3 regions of the Desulfonatronum lacustre DSM 10312 genome follow, and region 1 is predicted to be linked to each of the others. Evidence: predicted binding sites of a transcription regulator. Region 1 holds the regulator's gene; each other region holds the start of a gene.
What was found. Region 1 encodes sigma-54, which starts transcription at its own class of promoters, with help from an activator protein. Its sites were predicted from a motif close to CTGGCACGGNNNNTGCTT; they were not measured.

Region 1 (10,513 bases):
ATGGTCAGGGGCGTCTATAGGCGTTGGTCGGTATTACGTCGGAGTTTCAGGCCGTCGATACGCGGCGGTTGTATTTTTGTGAACGATTTCGAAGGAAAATCGGCACTCGATTTTCTCTTGCAAAGATTGTACTCTCCATTTTTTATCGATTCAAAGGGGAGGAGGCGTGCGTCGGAAAGTCATTGCCGGAGCGTTGATCCTGTTCGTGCTTGGTTTGTATTTCTTTTCCGGTGATGCACCCGAGGAGCGGCGTACCGTCGGTCCCATCGCCGGCGGAGCGGACACGGACGTGAGCATGAGCGGCGTGGAGATGCGCCTGGGCCAGGAGGGGCGAACCCTGTGGACCCTGCGGGCTCTGTCCGCGTCCTACGACCAAGGCCAACAGATGGTGTTGCTCAACGCCCCGACCATCGTAAAAAGTCTGGATGGTCGGGACATTCCCGTGATCGTCAGCGCCCCCCTGGGGGAGGTGGATCAGGCCACCAGCGATATCCGGCTTTGGTCCGGAGTGCATATGGAATATGGTCCGACGTATCTCAATTCCGACGAGGCTGTTTTCGTTCAGGTGGATGAAACCATTTTTCTGCACGGTGACATCCTCCTGGACCGCCAAGGACTGCAATTGCGCTCGAAGCGGGGCGACGTTGACCTGCACACCTGGGTGGTCAACGCCGAGGGCGGAGTGGAAGTGATCATTGCCAAAGACAGTTTCGGACACGGGTTGTAAATGGAAACTCGGTTTTCATTGACCTGGCTTTTGCGGGTCACGTTTCCGGTCGTTTTTGTGGCGCTGTTCCTGTTTCCGGGTTGGAGTTCTTCGGCGGAAGAGCAGGCCATCCCGACGCGGATCACGTCCGAGCGGCTGCGCTACTCCCATCGCGATCACCAGATCGAGTTCATGGGGGACGTGCGGGTGGACAGGCCGAATTTTCAGCTCCGTTCGGAGCGGCTGGTAGTGCTTTTGCGAACCCTTCCCCGGGAGGCTCGACCCGAGGGCATGGCTCCGGAACAGGACATGGAAGCTCAAGTGGACATTGAACAAATGATCGCTTTTGGCCAGGTCTTTCTGAAGCACGAGGACCGTGTCGGCCACGGCGACATGGCCACCTATTGGGTGGACCAGAGCGTCCTGCGTCTGGAAGGCAACGCCCGGGTGGAAGAAGGCGGGACCCGGTTGGAAGGCAACGTGATCACGCTCAATGTTGAAGAAAGAGAGGTGGATGTGCAGGGACGCACCGATCGTCGAGTGGAAGGAATGTTTCTTTTGCCTCGGGAACAGGGGGCGCGGTGAAGGCCCTTCTCTCCGGCAAGAGTCTGCGCAAAAGCTTCGGCCAGAAAGAGGTGGTCCGGGATATTTCCATCCGGGTCGAGCAGGGGGAGATCGTCGGCCTTTTAGGTCCCAACGGAGCCGGGAAAACCACCACGTTCTACATGCTGGTCGGGGTGATCAAGCCCACCAGCGGGGTGGTGGACCTGGACGGAAAGCGGATCACCACTTGGCCGCTGCATGAGCGGGCCCGGCTGGGGCTGAGCTACCTGCCCCAGGAGAGTTCGGTCTTCAAAAAGCTGACCGTGATGCAGAATTTGCGGATCATCCTGGAGTACACGGACTTCACCCCGGCCATGCAGCGCAGAAAGGCCGAGGCCCTGCTGGAGGAACTGGGCATCTCCAAACTGGCCGACCAGAAGGCCATGTTTCTCTCCGGCGGGGAGCGCCGCCGTCTGGAAATCGCCCGGGCCCTGATCCGGAATCCGAAATTTATGTTGCTGGACGAACCCTTCGCGGGTATCGACCCCCTGGCCGTGGACGACATCCAGGAGATCGTGATGTCCCTCAAGGAGCGGGGGATCGGTGTGTTGATTTCGGATCACAACGTCCGCGAAACGCTGAAGATTTGCGACAGAGCATCCATCGTCTTCGAAGGACGGGCCATTTTTGAAGGGTCTCCGGAAGCCATCGTGGCCGATTCCATCGCTCGGAAAGTTTACCTCGGTGAGGACTTTTGCTTATGATTGATCAACAATCGGGATTGGCGTTCCAACCGGTCAGCCCGGTCATGGAGGCGAAAACGCGACATGGCTCTTGAACTGCGCCAGCAACTGAAGTTGACGCAGCAGTTGGTGATGACCCCCCAACTGCAACAAGCCATCAAGCTGCTTCAGCTTTCCAGGCTGGAGCTGGTGGAAAGCATCCAGCAGGAATTGCTGGAGAATCCCGTATTGGAGATCGCGCCGGAAGGCATCGATGAGACGGTGGAGACCCCGATAAAAGACCCTGCCGAGGATCGGTTCCAGTCCGTCAACGTCGAGGAGCCCCGGCAGCTTCACGATTCGGAGTGGCAGGACTACCTGGGAGAATTTTCCAGCATCAGTCGACAGATCCAGGGCCGGGACTGGGAAGTCCCGGAAGAGGGCATGAGTTTCGAGGCCCGGCTGGCCGGCAAGTCCACGCTGATCGGCCATCTTTCCTGGCAGTTGCGGCTTTCGGCCTTGTCGGAGCGGGAATTGGCCGTCAGCGAGGTGATCCTTGGCAACCTGGATGCCGTGGGGTATCTTTGCGAATCCATTGAGGACATCGCCGCCATGGCCGGCTGCGAGACGGAGGAGGCGGAGCGGATCCTGCGGATCATGCAACGCCTGGACCCCGTGGGGGTCTGCGCTAGGAACCTGCGGGAGTGCCTGCTGGTCCAGATGGACGAACTGGGGCTGGACGACCCGATTCTGGTCTCCCTGGTCAAGGATCATCTGGAGGAGCTGGAAAAACGTCGCTACAAGCCGTTGGCCAAGAAGTTCAAGCTCTCCATGGAGGAAATCAAACACTACCTGGACTGCATCCAGCGCCTGGACCCCATGCCCGGCAAGAGCTTCGGCTCCGATGATCCTCAGTTCACCAGCCCGGACGTTTACATCCTCCAGCACGGCGGCGATTTCATCGTGGTTCTGAACGAGGACGAGATACCGGGTTTGATGGTCAATGAGGCCTACGCCAAGGAGCTGTCCGTTCACGACAAGGGGACCAGGGACTACATTCAGGAAAAGGTCCGATCCGCTCACTGGTTGATGAAAAGCCTGTACCAGCGCCAGCGGACCCTGCACAAGGTCGCCGAAAGCATCGTCCGGTTCCAGATTGATTTTTTTCGCCATGGGGTGACGCATCTGAAGCCGATGATCCTCAAGGATGTGGCCCTGGACATCAACATGCACGAGTCCACGGTCAGCCGGATCACGACCAGCAAATACATGAGCACGCCCCATGGAACGTATGAACTGAAATTTTTCTTCAACAGCGCCCTGGGTATGGACGACGGGTCGGAGGCCGGCTCGGAAAGCGTCAAGGCGGAGATCAAGAAGCTGATTTCCGAAGAGGACCCCAAGCGTCCGCTCAGCGACGAACTGATCTCGCAACTTTTGAAAAAGTCCCTGGGCGTGAACATCGCCCGCCGTACCGTGGCCAAGTACCGCATGGCGTTGAACATCGAGTCGTCTTCCAAGCGCAAGGCCATTTTTTAGCCATCCCGGATGCTCCCAACGGAGCGAACAACCTCAAACCAACCCAGAACCCGTTTTACTTCGGAGGTGTCGCATGGAAATAACTTTTACTTTCAAGAATTTCGAGCCGTCCAATCACCTCAAGGGCTACGCCGGCGAGCGTTTCAATAAAATCAACCGTTACCTGCGTCCTGAAGATCAGGGCGAACTGGCCGTCAACCTTTCCGTGGAAAAGTATCGGCATATGGCCGAGGTGATCCTCACGGGCAAGGACATGCATTTCTCCGCCACCACCGAAAGCGAGGACATGTACTCCACCATCGACCTGGTCCTGGACAAGCTCGAGGCTCAGGTGCGCAAGACCAAAGAGAAGAACAAGGACCATCGTCGCGGTCAGAAGAGCCAGTCCGCGCGGGTGGACGTGATCACCTTTACCCAGGACGAGACCGGCAAGCGGGCCCAGACCATCACGGAAACCGACAATTTCGAGCCCAAGCCCATGTCCGTGGACGAGGCGGCCATGCAATTGGAAGCCCTGGGCAACGATTTCCTGGTTTTCTTCAACGCGGACATCGAGCGCGTCAACGTCATCTACCGCCGGAAAAGCGGCGATTTCGGTCTGATCGACCCGGGTATCTAGTCGATGGTCCTCAAGGATTTCTTGAGCAAGGACTTGCTGCTCCCCGATTTGCAAGCCAGGAACAAGACGGAAGTGCTGGCGGAATTGGTCGCCGTGCTGGCCCAAAACGTGCCGAGTCTGGATGCCGAGGCGGCCTTTCGGGTGCTCAAGGACCGGGAAAGTCTCGGGAGCACGGGCATCGGCGAAGGAGTGGCCATTCCCCACGGCAAGCTGGAGGGGCTGGACAGGATCGTGCTGGTGGTCGGACGCAGTTCCGAAGGCGTGGATTTCGACGCCCTGGACCGCAAACCGTGCCATATTTTTTTCATGGTCCTGGCCCCGGAACAGGTCGCCGGAATGCACCTGCGCATCCTGGCGTCCATCACCCGGCTGCTCAAGGACGAGACCTTTCGGCATGCCTTTCTCACGGCCCAGGACAAGGAGCTTTTCTGGGACGCCCTCAGTTCGGCGTGATGGTATTTTATTCGTCCACACCGTAGGGGCACGGCGCACCGTGCCCCTACCCCAAAAGGCAAACCGCGATGAGCGCAGACCAACCGCGAAAACCGTGCGAACTCTCCCTGGTCATGATCACCGGACAGTCCGGGGCCGGAAAAAGTACGGTCCTGAACGTCTTCGAGGATCTGGGGTACTACTGCGTGGACGGTCTGCCGGCCGGGCTGGCCGGACGGTTGCTGACCCTGTCCGAGGAGATGAAGCTGAACCAGTACGCCGGGGTGGCCCTGGGGCTGGATGTGCGCCAACCGGACTTCGCCCTGCAATGGGAGCAGTTCGTGGAGCGGATGGACCTGGCCGGGATGTGTCCGAAACTGGTCTTTCTGGAGGCCCGGGATGCCGTGCTGATCCGGCGTTACGCCACCACCCGCCGTCCGCATCCCCTGGAAGCCCAGGGCATGGGATTGGACCAAGCCATCTTCCGTGAGCGGATCATGCTGGAGGGGTTGCGCAAGCACGCCGACTTGGTGGTGGATACGTCGGATTTTTCCATCCACGACCTGCGACGGGTGTTTCAGGAGAAATGGCCCCTGGATCAGAAACTCGGCGAAGGGATGCGCATTCACTTGATTTCCTTCGGCTTCAAGTACGGCGTTCCTCTGGAGGCGGATCTGGTCTTTGATCTGCGGTTTCTGCCCAATCCCTACTTCGACCCGGAACTGCGCCCCCTGTCCGGTCTGGACGAGCCCATTGCCCGCTACGTGCTGGGGGACGACCCGGGAAAGGACTTTATCGGTCGGTTCGAGGATTTTTTACGGTATCTGTTGCCGTTGTACGCGGTGGAAGGCCGGTATCGGTTGACCATGGCCCTGGGATGCACCGGAGGGCGGCATCGCTCGGTGGCCGTGTCCCAGGCCGTGTCGGCCGCGCTGACGGCCGTCGGATTTTCCGTTACCATTGAACATCGTCACCTGAATCTGGGATAGCAGCGGATTTCGGTTTTTTGGGGGAACATGCGGTGATTGGAGTCGTATTGGTCACGCATACGGAGTACGGCGCGTACTTGCTCAAGGCCGCGGAGCTGATTCTCGGTCCTCAGCAGGATTGCTACTTCGTCAGCGTGGATGTGACCAAGGAAGTGGAAAAGTCCCTGACAGAGATCAGAAAGAGCGTCAAAAGCGCGGATCACGGTCCCGGGGTGGTCATTCTGACGGATATGTTCGGGGGGACGCCGACCAATTTGAGTCTGTCGCTGCTGAACAAAAGCGAGCATCAGTTGGAAGTGATCACCGGCGTGAACCTGCCCATGCTGCTGCGCGTGCTCGGTTCGCGCAAGCTGTCCCTGGCCGAACTGGCCAAGGAGGCCAAGGCGGCCGGATCCCAGGGAATCGTCGTCGCCGGGGATATTCTGCGCAGCAAGGTGGCCAAGGAGTAGGCCGGAGCGATCATGAACTGGGTGCGCATCGACAATCGTCTGGTCCACGGCCAGGTCATCGAAGCCTGGGTGCCGTATCTGGGGGCTAGGTACATTCTCGTGGTCAACGACGAACTGGCCGCCGACGATCTGCGTCAGGAGATCATCCGCTTGGCCGTGCCCAGCGGCGTGGAGCTCACCTTCGTCGGGGTCGAGCGCATCGCCAAGCATTTGGATGAGCACGGCCGGGTCGTCCACCCACGTGGCGACACGCTGCTGCTGTTCGCCACGTGCGGCGACGTGCAACGGGCTTTGCAGGCCGGGTTTGCGTTGAGCACCGTAAACATCGGCAACCTGCATTATTCCCCGGGCAAACAGCAACTCTGTCCGCATGTGGCTCTGAGCAGCGAAGACATCGGCTGTCTGAAGGCCTTTGCCAAACGGGGCATTCATCTGGATTTTCGCTGTGTTCCCAACGATTCGACGCAGGTGAAGACCTCATGGTGGGGATGAGCATGGACGCGCTGGCCTGGGCGGGCTTGGCGTGTTTTTTTTTGTCCTGTTTTCCCTGGCCCGATTCGGCCTGAATCTCGGATTTCTGGATCGGCCCCTGGTGATCGGTATGCTGTGGGCGGCCGTGACCGGCCAGTGGGAAACGGCCTTGCCCGTGGCGCTGTTTTTCGAACTGCTTTTTCTGGATCTCTTTCCCATCGGGACGTACATTCCCCCGCATGGCCCCTTTGCCCTGCTGACATCCTTAGCCTTGATGAACGTCTTCGATCTCGTCCAGGCTCCGGTGATCTTCATGGTCATGTTGTTGTGCGCGCCCACGGCCCTTTTGGGCAGCCGTCTCGAATTGTTGCAGCGCCGGAGGCAAAACGCCGTGTATACGCAAATGCTTCAGTCCACGCGGGGTGGCGCGGATGCAACCACCTCCCCGATGAATCCAGCGGGAATGGCCCTGCTCCAATCCGTCGCGGTGAATCTGACGGCGTTTATCGTGGTCATGGCCCTGCTCGTGCCGCTCACCGACGTGTTCTTGCAGCAATTCCGCGGGCGTGTCCTGATGCTGCCCATTACCTGGCCGATGGTCTGGATGATCGGAACCGTCGGGGTTCTGCTTTCCCTGCGCTCGCGCAGGGTCTACGCCCTGCTGCTGGGGGCGGTGGCCCTGGCCGGAGGGTATTACTGGTTCAGCCATTTCGCGTGACGGACATGGTCGGGATATCACGGGCATGCGTTGCTTCGTGGGCCGCTAACACCCGGATCAGTTCTGAATTTCCAATTGTTCAAGGAGGATAGTTCGTGATTTTCGACATCGAGAAAGAGACCGCGCCCCGGGAGGATCTGGAGCCGTTGCAGTTGTCCCGGCTCCGGAACCTGGTGGAACGGGTCAACGCCAACGTGCCGTTTTATCGGCGTAAGTTCGAAGAAACCGGCATACGTCCCGAACAGATCAAGAGCCTCAACGATTTGAAGTACCTGCCGTTTACGGAGAAACAGGACTTGCGCAACAACTATCCCTTCGGTCTGTTTGCCGTGCCCAAGGAAAACGTCGTGCGCATCCATGCCTCGTCCGGTACCACCGGCAAAGCCACGGTGGTGGGGTATACGCACCGCGACGTCCGGAATTGGGCCTCCCTGATGGCCAGGGCCTTCATGGCAGCCGGGGTCAACCGAGGCGACGTCGTGCATAATGCCTACGGATACGGCTTGTTCACCGGCGGGCTGGGCGTGCATTACGGCGCGGAGGAGCTGGGGGCGACCATCGTGCCCATTTCCGGCGGAGGCACCAGGCGTCAGGTGATGCTGCTTCGGGACTTCGGCCCCACGGTGCTGTGCAGTACCCCGTCCTACAGCCTGTTCCTGTTCGAAGCAGCCCAGGAAGCCGGGATCCCGTTCAGTGAGCTGCCCATCCGCGTCGGCATCTTCGGAGCGGAACCCTGGTCCGAGGAGATGCGCCACGACATCGAATCCAAGCTGGGTCTGATCGCCCTGGACATTTACGGACTCTCCGAGATCATGGGACCGGGGGTGGCCATGGAGTGCGCCGTGGCCCAAAAAGGCCTGCACATTTTCGAGGACCATTTCCTACCGGAAATCATCGACCCGATCACCGGCGAGCAGTTACCGCCCGGCGAGACCGGCGAGTTGGTCCTGACCACCCTGACCAAGGAGGCCCAGCCTCTGATCCGTTACCGGACCCGGGACATCACCTCCCTCAACTACGTTCCCTGCCGCTGCGGCCGGACCCATGTCCGGATGAGCCGGATCAAAGGGCGTAGCGACGACATGTTGATCATTCGCGGGGTGAACGTCTTTCCGTCGCAGATCGAAGCCCTGCTGCTGGAAACCGAGGGCCTGACCCCGCACTATCAGTTGATCCTGGACCGCCAGGGCGCCATGGACACCCTGGAGGTGCGGGTGGAGGTGGATGAAAAGCTTTTCTCCGATGAGGTGCGCCATCTGCAGCGCCTGGAGGGCAAGATCCAGGGGAACATCAAGGAGTTTCTCGGTGTGACGGCCAAGGTCAAACTGGTGGAGCCGCGCAGCCTGGCTCGTTCCGAAGGCAAGGCCAAACGGATCATCGACCAGCGGCCCAAGGTCTGAGAGCGCATCACGGTTTCCCAATCCGTCATAGAACCTGAATCCCTTACAGGGAGGGCAGAACAATGAAAGTGGAACAGATTTCGATTTTTTTGGAGAACCGGGCCGGGCGACTGACGGACGTGACCAGGGTCTTGTCCCAGGGCGGGATCAACATCCGGGCGTTGTCCTTGGCCGATACGTCGGACTTCGGGATTTTACGGTTAATCGTCACGGACCATGAACGGGCCAAGCAGTTGCTCAAGGAAAACGGTTTCACCGTTGGCCGGACCTCCGTGGTGGCCGTGGAAGTGGACGACAGGCCCGGGGGACTGCATTTCATTCTGGAACTGCTCAGCAATAACCAGATCAACGTGGAATACATGTACGCCTTTGTTCAGCAGACCGGAAAAGACGCGGTTATGATCTTCCGGTTCGACCGGACGGATCAGGCCGTTGAGATATTACAAGCCAACAAGATTCGGATCATCCCCGGGGACGAACTCTACAATCTGTAGGCCGCGGAACATGACGACCGTAACGTGTTGCTGTTCAACTTGGCATTGGAGGCAGGATCGATATCGACCCCGAGCCTGTCCTGGCTGGTCGAGTCATGTTGAGCGCAAATAGAAAAATAGGGGGCAGAGATGAACAGATTGGGTTTGACGTGCCTGATGATTTTGTTGGCGGCGTTTTTGGCGCTGATGCTCACCGCGACCGCCGCCATGGCGCAGCGTCCGGTATCCTTGCGCTTGGCGCACTTTTTCCCGGCGACCCACCCGGCTGAGACGGAACTGGTCCAAGGCTGGGCCAAGGCTCTGGCCGAGGCGTCCGACGGGCGAATCGACGTGGTCAGCTATCCGGGCCAGACTCTGCTCGCGGCTCCCGAGATTTATGACGGCGTGGTCACGGGGATCGCGGATATCGGCCTGTCCGTTTTTGCCTATACCAGGGGTCGTTTTCCATTGCTGGAAGTGTTCGAACTGCCCGGCGTGACCTACAAGAATTCCAAGGTCGCCAGCCAAGTGGCCTGGGACGCGATCAAGACCTTGAACCCGGCGGAGGTCCAGGACACCAAGCTGCTGATGGTCCTGGCCACCGGACCCGGTGATCTGTTCACCAAATCGCCCGTGCGCACCCTGGAAGACTTGCAAGGCTTGGAAATTCGGGCCACCGGGCTGAGCGCCAAGACTCTGGCCGCATTGGGCGCCATCCCCGTGGCCATGCCTCAGTCCGAGGCCTACGAGGCCCTGTCGCGCGGGCTGGTCAAGGGCAATCTTTCGCCCTTGGAGGTTTTGCAGGGTTGGCGGCACGCCGAGGTCACCGACTATCTGACCATGACCCCGTTTCTTTACAATACCTTGTTCTTCGTGACCATGAACCAACGCGCGTGGGATCGGCTTCCAGAGGACCTGCAAGCGGTGATCACCGAGATTTCCGAACAGTTCTTCCTGGACGTGGCTAAGGGGTTGTGGGATGCGCAGAACGAAGCGGCCCTGACCTATGCCGTGGAAACCACGGGCCAACAGGTGATCCACCTTACCGATGAGGAAACGGCCCGCTGGACCGAACTGGTCCTGCCGATCCAGGCCGAGTTTCTCCGGGATATGGCTGGTCGTGGGCTGCCCGGGCAAGAGGCCCTGGACTTGGTGATCGAATTGTCCGAGAAGTACAACGCCCGGTATTGACCATACGGGACTTTTTTGCCGTGCCGGAACGTTCTCGGCGCGGATATATGTTTTTTCTTGAACACGGCGCGCGTTCATTCGCTGGCTTGCAAAGCGTCTGAACGCGCGACTGTGTTTCTTCTCAACAGCTTTCCACTTATCCTCAATGCCGTCACGTTCGAAACGTTATCTTCAACTCGCCGAAAAATACGTCTGGGCCGCCAGCAAGGTCTTTGACGCCGTGGCCGGAATCAGTCTTCTGGCTGTGATGTTTCTGGTGGT
Region 2 (10,513 bases), 770 kb from region 1:
GCACGCCGTACTTGTCCCGGAGTACGGCCCCGGCGCTGCGCTCGGGCTTGATGGTCCGGCCGAATTCGATGCTCGCCCCGGCTCCGGGCATGGCCCGGACCGCGTCCAAAGGTGTCCCGCCTCCGGGAATGTTCTGGTAGTCTTCCAGGGCCGGGCCATCCAGAGTTTCGGAGTAGTCCGGCAGCAAAGCTACAGGAAGACCAAAATGGGCGAACACGTCCTGGAGATGCCGGATGTCCTCCGGCGAGATGAACCCGGAAAAGAGATTGATCCCGCCATGTTTTTCCGTTGCCGGATCGGCCAGTTGGGCGACCATGGCCCGGACCGCGGCGTGAAAGCCTTCCATGTGCGAACCGCCGTAGGACGGGGTACTGCAGTGGATCAGAGCGGGCATATCGCCGTTGAGCTCGGCCAAACATTCCTTCTTGAACTCGTGCAGGATCGTGGGCACGTCGTCGCCGATGGTCTCGGTCAGGCAGGTGGTGGCAATGCCCACGGCAGGAGCCTTGTACTTGCCGATGACATTGAGCAGGCCCTGCATCAGATTGGCCTTGCCGCCGTAGACCGCATCCTTTTCGCCCAGGCTGGAGGAGGCGATGTCCATGGGTTCGCGGAAGTGACTGATGATGTACCGGCGCATATAGGTGGCGCAGCCCTGGGAGCCGTGCAGAAAGGGCACGCAGCCTTCCAGACCCTTGAAAGCCATGGCCGCGCCCAGGGGCGTACACATCTTGCAGGCGTTGGTGGTGGAGACGAAAGGTTCGGCTTTTTTCATGACAAACACGCCTCCTGCGCATGATTCACGGCAATGGGCGACTTGCGCCGTCTGGGGGTGAAGTTCCAGACCGGGCTGGTCACCGTGGCGTGGACTTCCTTGGCGAAGTTGTACATGCCCAAAAAACCTTCCAAGGCCTCCTTGCGCTCATGGTTATGGTCGCAGAATCCCACGCCCAGCTTGAAAGCGATGGGACGCTCCTTGACCCCGCCCACAAAGATGTCCACGTCCTTCTCCTTGATAAAGGCGGACAGTTCCAGCGGGTTGGTGTCGTCCACGATGATCGTGCCCTCGTCCGTGATCTCGGCCAGTTCCTGGTAGTCCTCCTCGGTGCCGGTCTGGGAGCCGACCATGACCACGTTCATGCCCAAATGCCGGAAAGACTTGATCAGGGAAAAGGCCTTGAACGCCCCGCCCACGTAGATGGCGGCCTTCTTGCCCTCCAGGTCCTTGCGCAGTTCCTGAAGTTTTGGATACAGGGCCGTGAGTTCCTCTCGAACCAGCTCCTGGGTCCGGGCCATGATCTCCGGATCCTTGTCCTGGAAAAACTTGGCCACGTCGTAGAGCGCGTCGGACATGTCCTCAATGCCGAAGTAGGACACCCGGATGAACGGGATGCCGTATTTTTCCTGCATCATCTTGGCCAGATCCATGGTCGCCCCGGAACACTGGACCAGATTCAGGGCCGCGCCGTGGGCCCGGCGCACATCCGCCACCCGGCCGTCGCCGGTGATGTTGGCCACCACGTCCACGCCCATCCGTTTCAGGTAGTCCTGGATGATCCAGATCTCCCCGGCCAGGTTGAAATCGCCCAGGATATTCACGCTCAAGGGCGAAATGGTCGAGGTATCCCCGGTGCCCACCAGTTGAAACATGGCTTCGCAGGCCGCCAGATAGCCCTCGCGCTTGTTCCCTTTGAACCCTTCGGACTGAACCGGAATCACCGGAATACCCTTCTCCGCCTCTACTTTTTTGCACACGGCCTTCAGGTCGTCGCCGATGATCCCCACGATGCAGGTGGAATAGACAAAGGCCGCGTTGGGCTGGTGCCGGTCGATCAGTTCCACCAAGGCCTGGTAAAGCTTCTTCTCGCCGCCGAAGATGACGTCCTTTTCGCGCAGGTCCGTGGAAAAACTGAGCCGGTGCAGCTCCGGCCCGGAGGACAAGGCCCCGCGAATGTCCCAGGTGTACACCGCGCAGCCGATGGGGCCGTGCACCAGGTGCAGGGCGTCGGCAATGGGATACAGCACCACCCGGGATCCGCAGAAGACGCAGGCCCGCTGGCTCACGGCCCCGGCCAGACTGCTCTTGTTGCAGGAAATGGAGAACGGCTCCGCTCCCTTGCGATGAATCTGCGTTTTTCGTTCTTCAAAGATCACGGGTTCCATGGTTGACCTCGTTGGGTTCTGTTAGCCGCCCCCCCTAAAGGGAGGCGGCGCTTAGAAGTGGATGGGATTTATGGGAATTTTCGAGAGTTATAGGGTATCCTAAAGAAGATGGTCCTGGGATGGCTCGCCCTCTTCCAGGCCATCCAGAATGGCGTCCACGGCATTTTCACTGTCCACTTTGCCGAACCACCACCCTTCCGGATACACGACCATGACCGGACCGTTCTCGCACTGCTTCAGACAACCGGTGCTGGTCACCAGCACGTCCAGACCGCGGTCCAGAATTTCTTCGTCGATATAGGGCAGCAAGCCGATGGTGCTCTTGTGGCACACGCCCTTGGGTTCGCCCTTGGTCCGAAAACTGGCGCAGACGAACATATGATGCTTCGGCTTTTCCACGCTTTCTCTCCTTGATTTCAACGTTCAGATCGATACCGGAGAAAATCGGCAACCATGTTTTCCATGGCACCCCGACTCGAAGGACAACAGACCGCCCTCCTGTCTCCTGAATCCTGACTCCTGAATTCTCGCCTCCCCTCTACATCGCCAATTCGAATTGATCCTCCTTGGCATCCCGGTCGATCCGGGTCAGCAACGCATCCAGAATCTTCTCCAACAGCCGCAATCCGCCCTTGTAGCCCACCGTGGGGAAATACTGGTGGCCGACGCGGTCCAGGATCGGGAAGCCGTGGCGAATCAGAGGGGTGTCCTCGTCCCGGGCCATGTACTTGCAGTAGGTGTTGCCGATGAGCAGATCCACCGGGTCGTTCTTGATCCACTGGTGCAGCAGGAACATGTCGCCGTGGGCCTTGACGTTGACCGGAAACGGACTGTCCGCGGTGATTTCCTTGATCCGGGCCTCGAACTTCTTGCCCGGCGTACCGGTGACGATGTGCACCGGGCACATGTCGATGGAGGTCAGAAATTCGGTCAGGGCGATGACCTGGTCCGGGTCGCCCACCAGGGCCACCTTCTTGTGGTAAAAGTACTGGTGCATGTCCGAGATCACATCCACCAACTGACCTCGCTCATGGGCGATCAGGTCGGTGACGTGGCGGCCGGAGATCAGGCGCAGGGCGTCGATGAATCGGTCCGTAGCCTTCAGTCCGATGGGCAGATCCAGGATCTTGCAGGGCACCTTGTGGGTGCTGTCCAGATACTTGGCTCCGTCGGCGGAAGCCCATTCGCCCAGGGCCAGGGTGCCGATGGAATCGCCGGTGGAGCGCAGTTCTTCGATGGTCGTGCCGCCGTCCGGAAACATCTTGTATTCGCCGGTCAGGGGGCCGTTGAGTACGCCGGAGGTGTCCGGAAAAAGGATCGTCCTTACGCCCATGGCCGCGGCCAGACGCTTGATCTCCTCCATGTCCGAAGGCTCCACGAACCCGGGGATGATGTTCACCTTGCCGTTTTTCTTGCCGGTCTTTTCAGCGAAACCCTTCAGCGTGCCCATGACCATGTTCGAAAAACCGGTCACATGGGAGCCCACATAGCTGGGCGTGGAGGCGCTGACCACGAACTTGCCGTCGGGAATCTTGCCTTCCTGACGGGCCTTTTCCGTGATCTGGGGCACGTCGTCGCCGATGGTCTCAGACAGGCAGGTGGTGTGCACAGCGATGACGTCAGGCTCGTACACGGTGAAGATGTTGTTGATGGCCTGAAGCAGGTTGGCCTGACCGCCGAACACGGAAGCGCCTTCGGTGAACGAACTGGTGGCCGCGGAAACCGGCTCCTTGTAATGCCTGGTCAGGGCGCTGCGATGATAGGCGCAACACCCCTGCGAACCGTGACTGTGGGGCAGACAGCCGTGAATCCCCAGGGCCGCGTACATGGCCCCCACCGGCTGACAGGTCTTGGCCGGATTGATGGACAGCGCGGAGCGGTCCTTGATTTCCGTGGGTGTATGTCGAAGCAGGGTCATGTCTCGTTCCTTTTTTCTTAAAGCGATGCTTGAACAGTTGTCGCGTCACAAGTTTGCTTATCGTGCTTCGGGACTATTCCCAGACATAGGTCGCGGACAGTTCCGGCTTTTCCTGCCAGGGGGCCTTGAGATAGGACCAGACCCTGCTGTTCACCATCCGGTCGATGTCCTGGTAGAAATTGACGGCCCCCTTGAACCCTGCGTAAGGGCCGCCGATGTCGTAATTGTGCAGCTGCTTCAACGGGATGCCCAGCTTCTGGACCGAGTACTTTTCCTTGATCCCGGCGCAGAAAATGTCCGGCCTCATGATTTCGATCAGCTTCTCGGCCTCATACTGGTTCAGGTCGTCGATCACCAGGGACTTGGTCGGCATGTCCGGGATCATCCCCGCGTACTCCTTGAACGTGAACCCGGCTTCTTCCAGGTTCTTGATTTCTTCCGGCGTCTTGCGCGGATTATAGCTCTCGGCGCAGGGTTCCACTTCCAGTTCCTCGATGTTTCGACTGTCCGCGTCGACCTTGATCTCCGGGATCACGTGGCGGCCTTCGTAGTCGTCCCGGTGGGCGAACTCGTATCCCGCGGAAATGGTCCGCATCCCCAATTCCTTGAACAGTTCCTGGTAATGGTGGGCCCGGGAGCCGCCCACGAAGAGCATGGCCGTCTTGCCCTCGGTCCGGGGCCGGACCATGTCCATGGCCAGCTTCACCGTCGGCATTTCTTCGGCGATCACCGCCTCCACCCGCTCGGTCAGCTTGGGCGAGTCGAAGTACTGGGCGATCTTGCGCAGGGACTTGGCTGTGGCCTCGGCACCGATGAAGTTCACCTTGATCCACGGAATTCCGTATTTGGTCTCCATCATCTCGGCCACGTAGTTGATGGAGCGGTGGCACATCACCGTGTTCAAATCCGCGGTGTGGGACGTGGCGAACTGGTCGTAGGTGGAATTGCCGCTGAAGGTGGAGATGACGGTGATTCCGCACTTGTCCAGTATCCGGTCGATCTCGAACCCGTCCCCGCCGATGTTGTATTCGCCCAGCAGGTTGATCTTGAATTCTCCGACCTTGATTTCCTCTTTGGTGCCCACCACGTGCTTGAAGATCTGGTTGTTGGCGATATGGTGGCCCGCAGACTGGCTGACGCCCTTGTATCCTTCGCAGCTGAAGCCGAAAACGTTGATGCCCAGCTTCTCCTTCATCTCCCGGGCCACGGCGTGCACGTCGTCGCCGATCAGTCCCACCGGACAGGTGGAGAAGACGGCGATGGCCTTGGGATGGAACAGCTCGTAGGCTTCCATGATGGCCTGCTTGAGCTTCTTTTCCCCGCCGAAGACAATGTCGTTCTCGTTCATGTCCGTGGAGAAGGCGTAGGTCATGAAGTTCTCGTCCGCGTCCGTTTCGGTGTAAGTCTGGTTGCGCCGGGTCAGCCAGGAATAGAACCCGCAGCCGATGGGCCCATGGGTGATGTTCACGATGTCCCGGGTTGGTCCGAGAATAACCCCCTTGCAACCGGCGTAGGTGCATCCGCGCATAGTGATGATGCCCGGAATGGTCCGGACGTTGGCGCCCATTTCCGGAGTTTCCGCGCCCTCGGCCTCCTTGACCATGATCTGCTTGGCCCGTTTCCGGGCTACCTTGGTCGGATATTTCTTCAACAGATCCTCCATCAGTTCAGTGGGATCCATCTGGACGATCTTTTTCTTCTTCGCGATGGTGGTCATGTTTTCTCCTGGCAAGGCCAAGCTTAATCTATGGATTTATTTCCCTTCTCCCCGGTACGCACCCGGACGGAGTCAAAGACCGGACTGACGAAAATCTTCCCGTCGCCGGGCTTGCCGGTCCTGTTCACCTCCATGATCGTCCCGACCACGTCTTCCACCTGATCATCGGTAACGATGACCGAGAAAACGCGCTTGGGATACAATCGTCCCTTTTCCCCCAGCAGCTCGGCAGCCTCTTCATAGCCCTTCTCCGCGCCCTTGAGCAGCTCGGAGTTAATCAACCCCTTGCCCCGGCCCTGGGCCTCCAGGGCGAAGAACGCGGGCACGCCGGCTTCAGCCAGGGCTTCCTTGGTCTTGTTGACCATGTTCATCCGGATGACGGCGGTGATCTCCTTCATACCCCGACCCCCTTCAGGTCCGCGCCCTCGGTTTCCTTGACCCCGGAGCTGATGGTGTACATCTCCTCCACCGGGCTGAGGAAGATCTTCCCATCGCCGAATGCGCCCTTTTCACCGGTCCGGGCTGCTTCCATGATCGTCTTGACCACGAAGTCCTTGTCTTTCTCGCCGACCACGCTCATCAGCAGGACTTTGGGAATCTCGTCGTAGGTGATCTCCCCGATCTTGATGCCGCGCTGCTTGCCGCGCCCGGCCACGGAAAACTTGGTCACCGCCGGATAACCGGCATCCATCAACGCCTTCAAAACCGCATCCACCCTCTCAGGCCGGACAATCGCTCGAACCATGATCAACATATCGCTTCTCCCTTATTGTTGGTTGAAATGTGGGCAACTCTACACGGAGTAAACCGAATAATCAGATACCTAGTTGGCGATGCCGTAGTCGATGAGCAACTTTTCCAGTTCGTCGATTTCCATGGGCTTGGGCACGATGAACATCTCGTTTCCGTCGATTTTTTTGGCCAGGGTGCGGTATTCATCGGCCTGGGGATGCTTGGGATCAAAGTCGATGACAGTTTTACGGTTGATCTCCGCGCGCTGGACCATGTTGTCCCGAGGTACGAAATGGATCATCTGCGTTCCCAGACGTTTGGCCAGCTCCACGATCATCTCCCGCTCGTTGTCCACATTGCGGCTGTTGCAGATCAGCCCGCCCAGGCGCACCCCGCCGGCCTCGGCGAATTTCACGATGCCCTTGCAGATGTTGTTGGCCGCGTACATGGCCATCATTTCCCCGGAGACCACGATGTAAATTTCCTGGGCCTTGCCTTCGCGAATGGGCATGGCGAATCCGCCGCAGACCACGTCGCCCAGAACGTCGTAAAAGACGTAGTCCAGGTTCTTGTCTTCCTTGTAGGCCCCGAGCTGTTCCAGCAGATTGATGCTGGTGATGATCCCCCGGCCCGCACAGCCCACGCCCGGCTCCGGCCCGCCGGATTCGGTGCAGACCGTCCCGCCGAATCCGGCCAGGAGGACATCGTCCAGTTCCACGTCCTCGCCCTCTTCGCGCAGGGTGTCCAAAACCGTGCGCTGATGCAGTCCGTGCAGCAGCAACCGGGTGGAGTCCGCCTTGGGGTCGCAGCCCACGATCATCACCTTGCGGCCCATCTCGCCCAGCGCGGCCACCGTGTTCTGCGTCGTGGTGGATTTTCCGATCCCGCCCTTTCCATAAATAGCAACCTTGCGCATACGTTCCTCCCGGAGATTGAGTGTTGAGAATGGAAGGCTTAGGGCAAGGAACATGCCAGGGGTGGGAGTGAAGCCATCTGGAAAAATTAAAGCAAATAATTTCAAGTTATTGCCGGAACATTTCGCCGAAGCGATTGCAAGTTGCCGCCCATGCGGACGCGACAAAGGTGAACGACATTTTTGTCGGAAACTACGGTTTTGCAGGGGTCGGGGGTCGTGTAGGGCACGACGCCCGACCCCTGCACGATGGGGGGGAATACCGTAGGTGATGGCCGGAGCACGGAATATCGTAGGGGCACGGCGCGCCGTGCCCCTACGGTGTGGCGATGAAACGCAGATCAACGCTCCCTGGCACTGATCGTGCTTGTTCCGGTCACTGCATTGCCCCTGAAACCACGACAAGGACCCCATATGCTTATCGACAGTACCTTACGCGAAGGCGCGCAGATGTTCGGCGTCTATTTCTCGGACGCCCAACGCCGGGACATTCTCTCCGGTTTGATTCGGGCCGGCGTGGACGAGGTGGAGATCGGCTGGGCCGGGCAGGACGGGCTGGAGGATCTGCTCCGGCACGGAAGAAAGGAAGATCCGTCGGAACGGACCAGGCTGACGGTCTGGTCGCCGTTGCGAATGCTGGACCTGGCTCGTCTGGCCGCCATGGGCGTCAGGCGCATCCAATTCGGCGTCCCGGTTTCGGACGCCCACATAGAGCATCGTCTTGGCATGGATCGGGCAGGACTATTGCTTCGGCTTCAAAACATCTTGCGCCGAGCAGCGGAACTGGAGATGGCGTTTGTCGGGGTCGGGCTGGAGGACGTATCCCGGGCGGACCGGGATTTCGCTTTGCAGGTCGTTCGGGTGGTGGAGGAATGCGGAGGCAGGCGGATTCGCCTTTCAGACACCGTGGGCCTGCTCACGCCGCTGGAAACCGCTGAACTGGTGCGCTGGTTCGCGGACCGGACCGATCTGGCCATTGGATTTCACGGCCACGACGACTTCGGCATGGCCACGGCCAATGCCATCACGGCCCTGGCCTCAGGAGCCGAAAGCGTGGACGTGTCCGTGCTGGGAATCGGGGAACGGGCCGGGATCGCGGCCCTGGAAGAGGTCGCCGGCCACCTGAACTTCAGGCGAGGGGCCGGCTACGATTTGAAGCAGTGCGTTTGTCTGGCTCGAATGGTTGCCGAAGCGGCCGGAGTACCCATGGTCCGGAACAAGGCCATGACCGGCGAGGACGTTTTTGCCTGCGAAACTGGCCTGCACCTGCAAGCCTTGGCCAAAGATCCCAGCCTGTTCGAACCCTTTGCCCCGGAAAAAATCGGCGCGAACAGAAAACTGGGCCTGGGCGGCAAAACCGGAAAAACAGCTGTCCGCCAAGCCGCCCATCGTCAAGGCATCACCGTACCCAGCCACGGAATCGAAAACCTGACCTGCGGCGTCCGCCTCCTTTCTCAGACTTTGGCTCGACCACTGTTCGAAGAAGAGCTCAGGGCATTGGCCATGACCGCCGACTCCGCGGCTTCAAGCTCTGAGTCGTGCCATGTCCCCTAAAGAAACCTCGCGCACGTCCGATAAAGACTTGAAGGCATCGTTTTTTCATCAGCCAACAAGGAGGTTTTATGGAACTTGACACAGCAGCGCAAAGTCAAACAGGCATCGCCATGATGGCGCAGACCTTGCAAAACGCAACTATGGGGGCGGATATCGTCACCAAAACCATCAGCGCGGGTAACCAGATCAATGCCGGGGCCGGTGGCGCGCAACAACCCGTTGACACCAGGGCGGTGGCCGAAGCCACCGGGAAAGGTCTGAGGATTGACGCGGCGGTCTAAACCAGAGCCGAACCAAGGACGATGCCGTTTTCGCGAAACACGGAGGGCAGCGATTTCAAGCCGTTGTCAATTTGAAGATACCGGATGACGGCACCTGATCAGCTTTCCGTCAAAACAGCCGGCCGGTCGCGGAGATTACCGTGACCGGCCGGTTATTTTTTGTTGCGACCCGACGAAAATCACCAGCCGTTCTTATGCACCCGGTCCGCTCTGAAGCGATCCTGGTGCGTGAACTCCTGGGCAGGCCAGCCCAGGGGGACGATGGCATGGGGTTCCACGCCGCCGGGCAGGCCGAGAATCCGGCGGACGGCGTCCATCCGTTCCTGGATCGGAGCGACCCCGGTCCAGACCGTGCCCAGCCCCAGTCCCCTGGCGGCCAGGAGCAGGTTCTGGATCGCCGCGGCCAAATCCTGGACCCAGTAGCCGGGATATTTCTCCAGGGCCAGTTCCGCGCAGACCACGATGCCCACCGGGGCCTGCCGAAGCATGCCCACGTAGGGATGCGTTCGCGACAACTCGTCTCTCAAGGCAGCATCCGTGACCACCACGAAATGCCAGGGCTGGGCGTTGCCCGCGCTGGGGGCGATCATGGCCGCGGCCAGGATTTTTTCCAAATCCGCCTCGCTGACCGGCTTGTCCGGGTCGAATTTGCGGATGCTGCGTCGGGTGTGCAGTGCTTCAAAAACGTCCATGTCCTGTTCCCTCCTTGCAGTATTGTTCAAGATGTATCCGTCCGTACACGTCATGCCGTACAGATCATGCGAGCCCCGAATCGGCTGCAGGAAACGGCTTCAGCACGAATCTTGTTCCTGTTCCCCGCGCTCCTCCACCGGCGGCACCAACACCTTGATCGGTTCGTGCACTCCGCTGATTTCGGCATAGGTCCGCAGCCGGGTGATCAGCACCGTGGAGACTTCCTGACCTTGGGCCACCAGCAGCGTGCCTTTCAAACTCTGAACATCCTCGGTCAAAAGCATCCCGGTTTGGAGCTGATCCACCCGCACCTCTTTCAATTCGTAACCGGATTTCCGACTGAGCACCCTTTCCAGCACATCCAGCACCCGCGGATCGTACCAGCCTTCCCGACCGCGCAGAATACCAAGGGCTTGATCCGTGGACTTGCCGGAATTTCCCAGTTGGTCGAAATCCACTAGGATTTTCAAAATTCGCCCGCCCAGTGGGATGTCAGGTCCGGATTTTCCGCCGATGGGCGCACCCTCTCCGTCATATTTTTT
Region 3 (10,513 bases), 410 kb from region 1:
CGCGTCCTCCAGGGGATGATGCAATTCGCCGCCGGAGGCGTTCTTGTGTCCACCACCGCCCACGGAGGAAGCGATTTCCTCCACATCCGTGTCACCGGAGGAACGAAGGCTGAATTTGATCTTGCGGGGCTCGTCTTCGCGCAGGCTGACCGCGATTTGCACCCCCTTGACCCGCCGGATGTAGTCCACCATGTCGTCGCAATCCTCGATGGTGGCTTGTCGCTCGTCGCGAAAGGTCTTGGGAATGGAAAGCACCCCGATTCGCCCGTCATCGAACAATCTGGCCCGACTCAGGACGTCGCCCATCAGCTTCAATCGGTTTAACCGCCACTGGTTTTGCAACAGGGCGTTGAACCGTCCTGGATTCAGCCCTTGTCGGATAATGGTCGCCGCCAGCTCCAGCACCTTGGGTCCGGTATTTTCGTAGCTGAAGGATCCCGTGTCCGTGGTCAAAGCAAGGTAAACGGCTTCACCCAGAGGACCGCTCAGGGGGATGTCCAATTCCTGAGCCAGGTAACCGATCATCTCCCCTACGGAGGACCGATCCGGCTCCACCAGGTTCACCGCGCCGAAATCCCGGTTGCTGACATGGTGGTCGATGTTGATCGTGCGCTCCAGAGGCAGGCGGCCGGCCAAGTCCTTGCCCACACGCTTGACGTCGCCGCAGTCCAGCAGAACATACCATCGCGGTTCCCAGTCCGGATAAACCTGTTGCAAGGGCTGGGAGAAGCGCAACCAGGAGAACCGATCCGGCACCGGGGACTCGTTGTACAGCCAGTACGTTTTGCCCAGTGCCTTCAGCAGCCATCCCAGGGCCACTGTGGAGCCCAGGGCATCGCCATCCGGATTGTTGTGCCCGGCCACCAGAAAATTGTCGCCTTCGCGCAACAGGCGCAACACACGGGCCCAACTGTCCGCCGTACTACCTTTCATGGTGACCGTCATAAACCATGTCCTCCAGAAAGATGTCCCGTTCGAAGCGCAGATCCGGGGTGGAGCGCAGATTCAGGCGTTTGCCCAGCAAGGTGCGCAGATATCCCTTGGCCTTGCCCAGGGAGACGGCGATTTCCTCCAGCCGGACCGGATCATCGGTACAGGTATAGAACACCTTGGCGATGCTTAGGTCTGAGTTGAGCCGTACCCCGCTGATGGTGACCAGTTCCAGCCGGGGGTCCTGGATCTCCTCCTGGAGCAACTGAGCCAGTTCCCTCTGGATCATGTCCGCGAGGCGAATTGATCGCCGGGACGGACCGCGCATTACCATGAGCCTCCTTCCAGCAGGTCCGCGCGGATATCTCCGGGGTCCTGCGTTGATCGAAATATTTCCGTGTTGCCCTGGACGAATTCCACCGGCGCGGCAGCCTCGGCCAGGGACATGGCCTTGTGCAGCCGACTTTCAACCCGGGCCGCGTCGTTGGAAATCGTGACAGCCCCAAGGATCAGCCGTTCATGCTCGTCCATGGCCTCCACTTCGGACACGGCGAGATTGAACTTGTTGCGCAGCTTTTGTTTCAGACTCTGGGCCACCTTGCGCTTGCCCTTGAGGGAGTCGTTCCCATGCAGCCGGAACTCCAACCGCAGGACGCCGATGATCATGGGGCGGACATGCTCACAGCGTCGCCGCTTCCGAGACTTCCTCAAAAGCCTCGATCACGTCGCCGACCTTGATGTCGTTGAAGTTGGCCAGCCCCACGCCGCATTCAAAGCCCTTGAGCACTTCCTTGGCGTCTTCCTTAAAGCGCCTCAGCGAGCTGAGTTTGCCGGTGTAGATCACCACGCCCTCGCGCAGCAGACGAATCTTGGCGTTGCGCAGCAGCTTGCCGTCCATCACCGCGCACCCGGCCACCATGCCGATCTTGGGCACGCTGAAGGTCTGGCGAACTTCGGCCTGCCCCAGGTAGGACTCCCGGATAATCGGCGAGAGCATTCCGGTCATGGCGTCACGGATGTCGTTCACCAGGTTGTAGATGATGTCGTAAAAGCGGATTTCCACGCTCTCGGACTCGGCCACTTCCTTGACCTTGGCCACGGGCCGGACGTTGAAGCCGATCACGATGGCCGAAGAGGCCGCGGCCAGCATGACGTCGGATTCGGTGATGGCCCCGGCGCCGGAGTGGACGATCCGCACCCGGACCTCGTCCGTGGACAGCTTGAGCAGGGACTCGGAGACCGCCTCGGCGGACCCCTGCACATCGGTCTTGATGACCAGATTCAGGAACTTGGCCTCGCCGGCCGCCTTGGAGGCCAGGAAGCTGTCCAGGGTGACCTTGGTGGCCTTGGCCAGGGCCTTTTCGCGCTCCTTGGTCATGCGGGACTGGGCGATCCGGCGGGCGATTTTTTCATCCGCCACCACCACGAATTCGTCCCCGGATTCCCCCAGACCGTCAAAGCCTTGCACTTCCACCGGAAAGGCCGGACCGGCTTCCTTGATCTTCTTGCCCTTGTCGTCGAACATGGCCCGGACCTTGCCCTGGTACAGGCCGCAGACAAAGACGTCGCCGTCGCGCAGGGTCCCTTCCTGGATCAACACCGTGGCCACCGGCCCGCGGCCCTTGTCCAGACGGGCTTCCACGATCCGCCCCCGGGCTCGCTTGGTCGGATTGGCTTTGAGATCCAGAACCTCGGCCTGGAGCAGAACCATTTCCAGCAGTTCGTCCAGACCGATGCGCTGTTTGGCCGAGACGTTGGCGAAAATCGTGTCTCCGCCCCAGGCTTCGGCCAGCAGCCCCATTTCGCTCAACTCGCGGATCACCCGTTCCGGGTTGGCGTCTTCCTTGTCGATCTTGTTCACGGCCACGACGATGGGCACCCCGGCGGCCTTGGCATGGTTCACGGCTTCCTTGGTCTGTTCCATCACGCCGTCGTCCGCGGCCACCACCAGGATGACCAGGTCCGTGACCTGAGCTCCACGGGCACGCATGGCCGTGAAGGCTTCGTGACCGGGCGTGTCCAGAAAGGTCACCGCGCCGCGATTGGTCTCCACGTGATACGCGCCGATATGCTGGGTGATCCCCCCGGCCTCGCCCTTGGTCACGTTGGACTCGCGGATGGCGTCCAACAGAGAGGTCTTGCCGTGGTCCACGTGGCCCATGATGGTCACAACCGGAGAACGCGCCACGAGATCTTCCGGCTTGTCCTCTTCACGGATGTGCGTGAACCCTTCTTCCATGAACCCGACCTGCTCCACCTCGTAGCCGAACTCCGCGGCCACCAAGGTCGCCGTATCCATGTCGATGGATTGGTTGATGGTGGTCATCACGCCCATGGAAAACAGGGTCTTGATGATCTCCTGGGCCTTGAGCCCCATCTGCTTGGCCATCTCCGAAACCCGGATGGCCTCTTCCATGCGGATTTTACGCTTGGCGGCCTTGATCGGCTGGGTTCCGGCCTGACCGGCCTGACCTTCGGCTTCGTGACGAAACTTAGGGCGCGACCGCTTGGCCCGGAACTTGCCGCCGGTCCGATCCTGAACCGGAGTGGTTTTCTTCTTTTTCCAGGACGGATCACCGCGGTCCTGTTCTCCGAGCACCGTAGGCTGGGTGATCTCCACAGTGCGTTTGCCCTTTTTCTTCTTCTTCCGATCCGAGGCGCTATCGCCCTGCGCACCGGCGTCCGCCCCGGCCCGGGCAGGCGCTTCCGCAGCGCCGGGCGTCCGAACCGGAGTGGGGGTGTACGGCTTGCTTTCGGGCTTATAGGAAAAGTCCGGCTTGGCTTCCGGCTTGGAAATGATCCGCACCTGCGGTCCGCTCTGGATCAACGGCTCGCGCTTCCGCGGTTTCCGCTTCTTCGCCTTTTCACCGACGGCTTCCGATGCAGCCGCATCGGACTCTTCGCCGGTGGCCGCCTCGGCGGGAGCCGCGGCTTCCACGTCCTCAGTTTTTGCATCACCCGTCGCATCCTCGCCGGATACGAATCCGTCGTCGGACGTGACGCCCTCCGTCCGTGTATCCACCGTACCGGAAACATCCGACACATCCGGCATATCCGACACATCCGGCACATCCGGCATATCCGACACATCCGGCACATCCTGCGCGGCTGGAGTATCCGACGCAACACGCGCCGCCGTCTCTTCGGAGGCAGGTGTGGAAGGGGCATCCGCCCCGACTTCTTCTGCGCCTGGTTCTTTCATGTCCGGGGCGACAGGCTCTTCGGATGTGCCGATAATCCGTGCCGGGGGAGCGTCCACGGTCTTTTTTCCAGCCCGACGCTGAGCCGGCGCAGCGGCCTCGGTCGCATCCTCAGCTTTCTCCGCCGCTCCCTTGACCGCATCCTGCTCCAAACCATCCGTTCTCTCGGGAGCCGGGACATCCTCGGGCTGATCTCCGGAGGCGTCCGAAGCTTCCTGGGCGTCCGGCTTGGCGACCTTCCGTCGCCGCCGCAAAATGACCCCGGGTTGGATCTCCCGCTGCTGAACATCGACAGGGGCGTCCTTGCGCTGCATTCTCTCTCGAACCTGGGCGGCCTCCTCTTCGGAGATGCTGCTGACATGGCTTTTCACCGGGATGTCCAGCTCGCGCAAGACTTGCAGCAATTCCTTATTGCTGACCCCAAGTTCAGAAGACAATTCCATAATGCGTATCTTATTGGCCATGCATTTCTCCCTTGCACCGCTTCCGACGTTTCCCTGTCGACGTCAATTTATCTAAACATAATAAATGATTGCATACATAAAACCCCCGCCCGGGCAATTGCTGGCGGAGATCAACAAGAGCCCCTTGATCCGAGTTGCGCACGAAACGGCGCAACTCGATCTTGGGAGCTTTCCGGCGGCAGACGACGCACGTCCGTAGGGGCACGTGCCCGACGCGTTTTTCCGGCTGGTCTGCCAATGGGTCTCCCAAAGATTCTCCTAAAAGTTCTCCGGAAGAGCCGTTGGCCGCCCCTTGCGACTCATTCTCGATCACGCTCCGCCTCGGGATCCGCGCTTGGGTCCGTCTCCCCGACGAAAGCGACTTCAGCCCCTTCGATGAAAGCTGCTTCAGTCTCTTCGTTCGCATCAGCGGATTCATCCGCATCTTCCCCGGACTCGCCTTCGGATTCTGCCTCATCGAGATCAGGATCAGCAACCGCCTCCGAAACGGAGTCGGCGGCCTCTTCGTCGCTCTCGCGGTCCTCGCTCTCATCGTCTTCAGGACGTTCGATCAAGCCAAGGAAATTGATGGCCGAACGGACATCGGCGACCTTGGCCTCGTCCAGTCCCTGAATCGTCAACAACTGCTCGTCGTCGGCCTCGGCCACGGCCGTGGGGCTGTTGAAGCCGGCGGCCAAAAAGGCTTCCAGAGGCACTTCGGCCACGCTGACCAATTGCTCCAGGCCCTGCCGATCCTTGTACATGGTCCCGTAGCGACTCTCCGTAAAAATATCGATCTTCCAACCCAACAGTTTGGCGGCCAACTTGACGTTCTGTCCCTTGCGCCCGATGGCCAGGGTAAGCTGATCGTCCGGGACCACGACTTCCAGGACGCCGTCCTCCTCGTCCACGGTAATCCGGGAAATCCTGGCCGGGGACAAGGCGTTCACGGCGTAGGTGGTGATCTCCGGGCTCCAGACGATGATGTCGATCCGCTCGCCGCGCAGTTCCTGGACGATATTCTGGATTCGCGAACCGCGGACCCCGACGCAGGCGCCCACCGGATCCACGTCGCGATCCGTGGACATCACCGCCACCTTGGCTCGGCTACCCGGGTCCCTGGCCACGCCCATGATCCGCACGAAGCCATCTCCCACTTCCGGCACTTCGCGATGAAACAACACGGTCAGGTAATCCGGGTGCGACCGGGAAACAATGATCTGCGGGCCGCGCCCTTCCTTGCGCACGTCGAAAAGCAGGGCCTGAATTTGATCCCCGCGCCGGAACCGCTCCTTGGGAATCTGCTCTTCCTTGGGCAACAAGGCCTCGGTTCGGCCGAGGTTGATGATCCAGCCGGAACGATCCCGGCGCTGGATGGACCCGCTGACGATCTCCCGCTTGCGGTCCTTATATTCCTCGTAAATGATTTCCTGCTCCGCCTCACGCATCCGCTGGATGATGACCTGCTTGGCGGACTGGGCGGCGATCCGGCCCAGGTCTTCCACTTTCAGTTCAAAACCGAGTTCGTCATCCAGCTGAACATTAGGGTCGTGATGCTTGGCGTCCTCAAGCAGAATCTCGCTGACCGGATCGACGACCTCTTCCACCACCCGCTTGAACTGATAGACGTCGAAGCCGCCCTTGTCCTCGTTGAAGGAGACCTCGATATCCACATCTTCGCCCAACTTTTTGGTCACCGAGGACCGCACGGCCCGTTCCAGGGTGTCAATGAGAAGATCCTTGTGGATTCCTCTGTCTTTACTGATTTGCTCAATGGCCTTGCGCAGTTCGGCGCTCATCTCATCCTCCAGGATAATATCAGGGCCGGGGCCGTTTCGCGCCTCCGGCCGACAACAATTATCATTGTTTTCGGCAATCCTTCATATGTGTCGAAACCCTGCGCCGATTCACAAAGCCCTCTCCGTACCGGAGTCGTCCGGCGGGTTCGGGTCAAAACGCATGGATCAAATGAATCTTCTTTATTTGGTCCCAATCCAACGCAATCGGTGCGCCGTTTTCCACAAGCGTGACCATCGGGCCGTCCACCGCGGACAGTTCGCCGCGACAGGTTTTGCGTCCTTCCAGCGGTTCATGGAGCTGGGCCTGGACGGTCCGCCCAAGGTAGCCTTGGAGTTGCTCCGGCTTGAAGAACCGACGCTCCAGGCCGGGCGAGGAGACCTCCAGGTTAAAAGCGCCGGGAAGTCGCTCGTCGATTTCCAGAGCAGGGCCAAGCTGGCGGCTGACCATGGCGCACTGATCAATGGTCGCTCCGCTCTCCGCATCGATATAGATGCGGATCAACGCCTTGCGGCCCAGGGGCAGATACTCCAACCCCCAAAGTTCCAGGCCGAGGCCGTGAACAACGGGCAAAACCAATAACTCCAGATGGCGAAGGATTTCTTCCGACCGAGCGCGGGAAGAAGGGGGAGAAGTCTGCATGGCTGTCTAAAAATCCCAAAAAAAAAGTGGACCACATGGCCCACCCCGTTCGTCGTCTCTGCTGCGCGGCCGGGCCGCTACCGATCAGGATGCTGCGAATAAAGATGGAGCGGGCGACGGGAGTCGAACCCGCGACACCAAGCTTGGGAAGCTTGTACTCTACCAGCTGAGCTACGCCCGCCCGCGAAACGCAATCGTTCATATGCTCAAGGGCCCAGAACTTGTCAAGCATCCAGACCAGAAAAAATGGCTTGGAATTTGCTTGCATCCAAAACCAGGAGGAATCGCGATGCAGACCAGTATGTATAACGCCCTGTTCGGCGCCCTGACCCAGGAACACCGCTTGGCAAATACCGCCAACAATTTGGCGAACGTGAACACCACGGGCTACAAGCGTGAAACCATGGCCTTTCGGGACGTCTTCATCCGTTTCGGCCACGGCATGCTGGACCCCATTTCCGCCATCAACGAAAAATCGCTGCTTCCTGTCCCGGACGAAATGGCCCAGAACCGGATCGCCCTGACCCACATCGACTTTGCTCAAGGATCGGCCAAGGAGACCGGCAATCCGTTGGACGCGGCGCTTCAAGGCGAAGGCTTCTTCAAAGTCCGCACCCTGGAGGGAGATTTCTACACCCGCAACGGCAACTTCCGCCTGACCCCGGGCGGCGAGTTGGTCACGGGGCAAGGCTTCCCCGTGCTCGTGGACGGCGGCCCCGTGAACCTGGAGCCCAACGCCCGGATCGTCATCGGTCCCGATGGAGCAATCCAGGCCAATGGCGAGCCCGTAGGCAATTTTGACCTGGTGACCTTTGAAAATCCACAGGTATTGGAAAAACTGGGCCAAAACATGTTCCGACTCCGTCCCGGAGTCCAGGCCGCCGAACTGCCCGCGGACAACGCCACCGTGATGCAGGGCTACCTGGAAGGGGCGAATGTGGAAGTGGTCAGCGAAATGGTCAACATGATCGAGGCCCACCGCAGTTTCGAAGCCTACCAGAAGGTGATGCACACGGCCCAGGAAGCGGACCAGAAGGTCATCCGGGAAGTGGCTTCACCCCGATAGCAATAATACACTGAAATAGATGGAGGAAAACCTCAATGATGCGCTCTCTATGGACGGCGGCCTCGGGCATGATGGCCATGCAGATGAACATCGACGTCACGTCCAACAACCTGGCCAACGTCAGCACCACGGGCTTCAAAAAAAGCCGGGCCGAATTCGAAGATTTAATGTACCAGACCATGAAGATCGCCGGGGCGGCCAATGCCGCCGGAGACCGGATTCCCACCGGGCTTCAGGTGGGCATGGGGGTTCGCCCCGTGACCGTGCACAAGGAATTCACCACCGGGTCTTTCCAGAACACCGGCAACCCCTTGGATCTGGCCATTGAAGGCGACGGGTTCTTCCAGGTGGATGTGAACGGCGAGTTCGCCTACACCCGGGCCGGGGCCTTCAAATTGACCAACGAAGGTCAGGTGGTCACGGCCAACGGCTACGCCCTCCAGCCGGAGTTCATCGTGCCCCAGGATACCCAGAACATCGTGGTCACGGAAAACGGACGCATCGTGGCCATGGACAGATTCGGCGAGGAGTTGGCCGGTGCGGACATCCCCTTGTTCACCTTCGTCAACCCGCCCGGCCTGAACAGCATCGGTCGAAATATGTTTCTGCCCACCGAAGCATCAGGAGATCCCATTGAGGGGGTTCCCGGCGAGGAAAACGTCGGTACTATTGCCCAGGGTTTTCTGGAAGGCTCCAACGTGGACATGGTCGAGGAGATGGTTCGGCTGATCACCGGCCAGCGGGCCTATGAAATCAACTCCAAGGCCATCCAGACCTCCGACCAGATGCTCCAGACCGCCACGCAGCTTAAGCGGTAGTTTTAGTGGGAAGGTAAACAGATGAGAAGGCAGGCCATGCAAACTTCTCTCACTCGTCTCTTTCTGGCTCTTGTGCTCTTGACTGCGGCCGGCCTGAGCGTCCTTGCCGAACCCAGCGCGGCCCAGCGCGGCTACTGGCATTACATGATCCAGCCCGTGGCCGCGGTCCAGGGCGAGGTGGTCCGGTTCGGGGACATCGCCGTGCCGTTGACGGATCATGGCCGCGCCCAATGGACGAACCTCGCCGACCGGCCCATGTGGCCCGCTCCGGACAGCGGCAAAACCATGACCTTCTCCCAGGACCGACTGGCCGGAATGCTTCGGCAGTACGTCGGTCACGCCGCCGCCTCCACGCGCATTCCCGGCCAGGTCGTGATCCAGGGTGGGGGGCAGGTGGTGCTGGAGGAAGAGCTGCGGTCCCGCGTCGTCACTTTTTTGACCCCAAAAGTCCGCCAACTGGGAGAAGAAATCACCGTTCGCGACTTTCGCCTTCCGAGCCATATTTTTCTGCCCCACATCCAGGACACCCTGGAGCTGGAACTGGCCGCGGACCCGCAACCCGGACGCAACAGTCTGCGCTTTTTGGTCCGCTCCGTGGACGAGCGAATCACCCGCCGTCTCACCGGCACGGTCTTTCTGGACGTCTGGCAAACCGTGCCCACGGCAGGTCGCCCGTTGAACCGGGGAAATCCGCTGGCCCTGGACGACGTCACCTTTCAGCGCAAGAACCTGGCCTATTTGCGGGAACAGGTCTGGGACGGGACCGGCGGACCATGGCAGATTCGCTCCCCGGTGGGCATGGACCAGGTCATCTACCTGTCCGCCCTGGACCCCTTGCCCGCCGTACGCCGCGGAGAAGTGATCACGCTGGTCTATGAGGGCGAGCTGGTCCGGTTGCAGATCCAGGTCCAGGCGCTCCAGGACGGAGCCATTGGGGAAACCATCACGGTGCGGAATTTGCAGAACAACAATGAAGTCCTGGCCCGGATCCGAGATCACGAAACCGTGATGGTCAGGTAAGCCGATGCGTGACCGTGCGACGCTCCCGAGCCGAAGAACCGACCAAAGCAAGCAAACACGAGGATAATGCGATGACCGACAAAATACTCTCCATACGCCCAGCCGTAGCCGTGCTCATGCCCCTGGCAATGCTCCTCGGGCTGAGCGGGTTTGCCTGCGCCCCGGCCAGCACTCAAAGCATGCCGAGCCCGATCCTGACCCAAACCGTGGACTACCCCCAACCGGCCGAACTCAATCCCGGTTCGCTGTTCAACCCGGCCAGCGCGGAGCTGCTCTTCGCGGACAATCGGGCCAGGCGGGTGGGAGACATCGTCCGGATCAAGGTCGTGGAGGAAAGCAAGGCCACGAACAAGGCCACCACGGACACGTCCAGAGAGTCCGACATCGGCATGGGCATTGAGCACCTTTTGGACCAGCGGCTGATCAACGCGGGACTGCCGGTCTTGGGCATTGAGCGAGGCCAGTTTGGAGAAACTCCGCTGATCAGCGCCAGGACCTCCAACTCGTTCAAAGGCGACGGGGAAACCAAACGGGAATCCACCATCACGGCCACGGTCGGCGCACGGGTGGTCAAGACGCTTCCCAACGGCCTGATGC

Region 2: DESLA_RS18730 (LeuA family protein) is a predicted target of sigma-54. The motif match lies at 7,795-7,812, and genes of this name have one in related genera.
Region 3: flgF (flagellar basal-body rod protein FlgF) is a predicted target of sigma-54. The motif match lies at 7,259-7,276, and genes of this name have one in related genera.

The regions. Positions count from the first base shown of each region.
Region 1 is NZ_KI912608.1:1,734,408-1,744,920, reverse strand. Features, by position in the region: gene DESLA_RS0108220 (LptA/OstA family protein) at 167-727, shown strand; gene DESLA_RS0108215 (LptA/OstA family protein) at 728-1,291, shown strand; gene lptB (LPS export ABC transporter ATP-binding protein) at 1,288-2,013, shown strand; gene rpoN (RNA polymerase factor sigma-54) at 2,077-3,510, shown strand; gene hpf (ribosome hibernation-promoting factor, HPF/YfiA family) at 3,584-4,129, shown strand; gene DESLA_RS0108195 (PTS sugar transporter subunit IIA) at 4,133-4,582, shown strand; gene rapZ (RNase adapter RapZ) at 4,651-5,550, shown strand; gene DESLA_RS0108185 (PTS sugar transporter subunit IIA) at 5,598-5,999, shown strand; gene DESLA_RS0108180 (PTS sugar transporter subunit IIB) at 6,012-6,491, shown strand; gene DESLA_RS21635 (hypothetical protein) at 6,523-7,188, shown strand; gene DESLA_RS0108170 (phenylacetate--CoA ligase family protein) at 7,284-8,588, shown strand; gene DESLA_RS0108165 (ACT domain-containing protein) at 8,651-9,082, shown strand; gene DESLA_RS19465 (TRAP transporter substrate-binding protein) at 9,212-10,252, shown strand; gene DESLA_RS19460 (TRAP transporter small permease) at 10,398-10,513, shown strand, end outside.
Region 2 is NZ_KI912608.1:963,194-973,706, forward strand. Features, by position in the region: gene DESLA_RS0104560 (nitrogenase component 1) at 1-775, opposite strand, end outside; gene nifE (nitrogenase iron-molybdenum cofactor biosynthesis protein NifE) at 772-2,163, opposite strand; gene DESLA_RS0104570 ((2Fe-2S) ferredoxin domain-containing protein) at 2,263-2,541, opposite strand; gene nifK (nitrogenase molybdenum-iron protein subunit beta) at 2,702-4,081, opposite strand; gene nifD (nitrogenase molybdenum-iron protein alpha chain) at 4,155-5,798, opposite strand; gene DESLA_RS0104585 (P-II family nitrogen regulator) at 5,822-6,196, opposite strand; gene DESLA_RS0104590 (P-II family nitrogen regulator) at 6,193-6,552, opposite strand; gene nifH (nitrogenase iron protein) at 6,622-7,446, opposite strand; gene DESLA_RS18730 (LeuA family protein) at 7,858-8,997, shown strand; gene DESLA_RS0104605 (hypothetical protein) at 9,066-9,278, shown strand; gene DESLA_RS0104610 (nitroreductase family protein) at 9,458-9,970, opposite strand; gene DESLA_RS0104615 (HD domain-containing phosphohydrolase) at 10,070-10,513, opposite strand, start outside.
Region 3 is NZ_KI912608.1:2,144,339-2,154,851, forward strand. Features, by position in the region: gene DESLA_RS0110175 (DHH family phosphoesterase) at 1-933, opposite strand, end outside; gene rbfA (30S ribosome-binding factor RbfA) at 923-1,258, opposite strand; gene DESLA_RS19915 (DUF503 domain-containing protein) at 1,258-1,596, opposite strand; gene infB (translation initiation factor IF-2) at 1,610-4,594, opposite strand; gene DESLA_RS22435 (YlxR family protein) at 4,584-5,012, opposite strand; gene nusA (transcription termination factor NusA) at 4,894-6,372, opposite strand; gene rimP (ribosome maturation factor RimP) at 6,524-6,943, opposite strand; tRNA gene DESLA_RS0110205 (tRNA-Gly) at 7,118-7,193, opposite strand; gene flgF (flagellar basal-body rod protein FlgF) at 7,302-8,078, shown strand; gene flgG (flagellar basal-body rod protein FlgG) at 8,114-8,896, shown strand; gene flgA (flagellar basal body P-ring formation chaperone FlgA) at 8,933-9,916, shown strand; gene DESLA_RS0110225 (flagellar basal body L-ring protein FlgH) at 9,988-10,513, shown strand, end outside.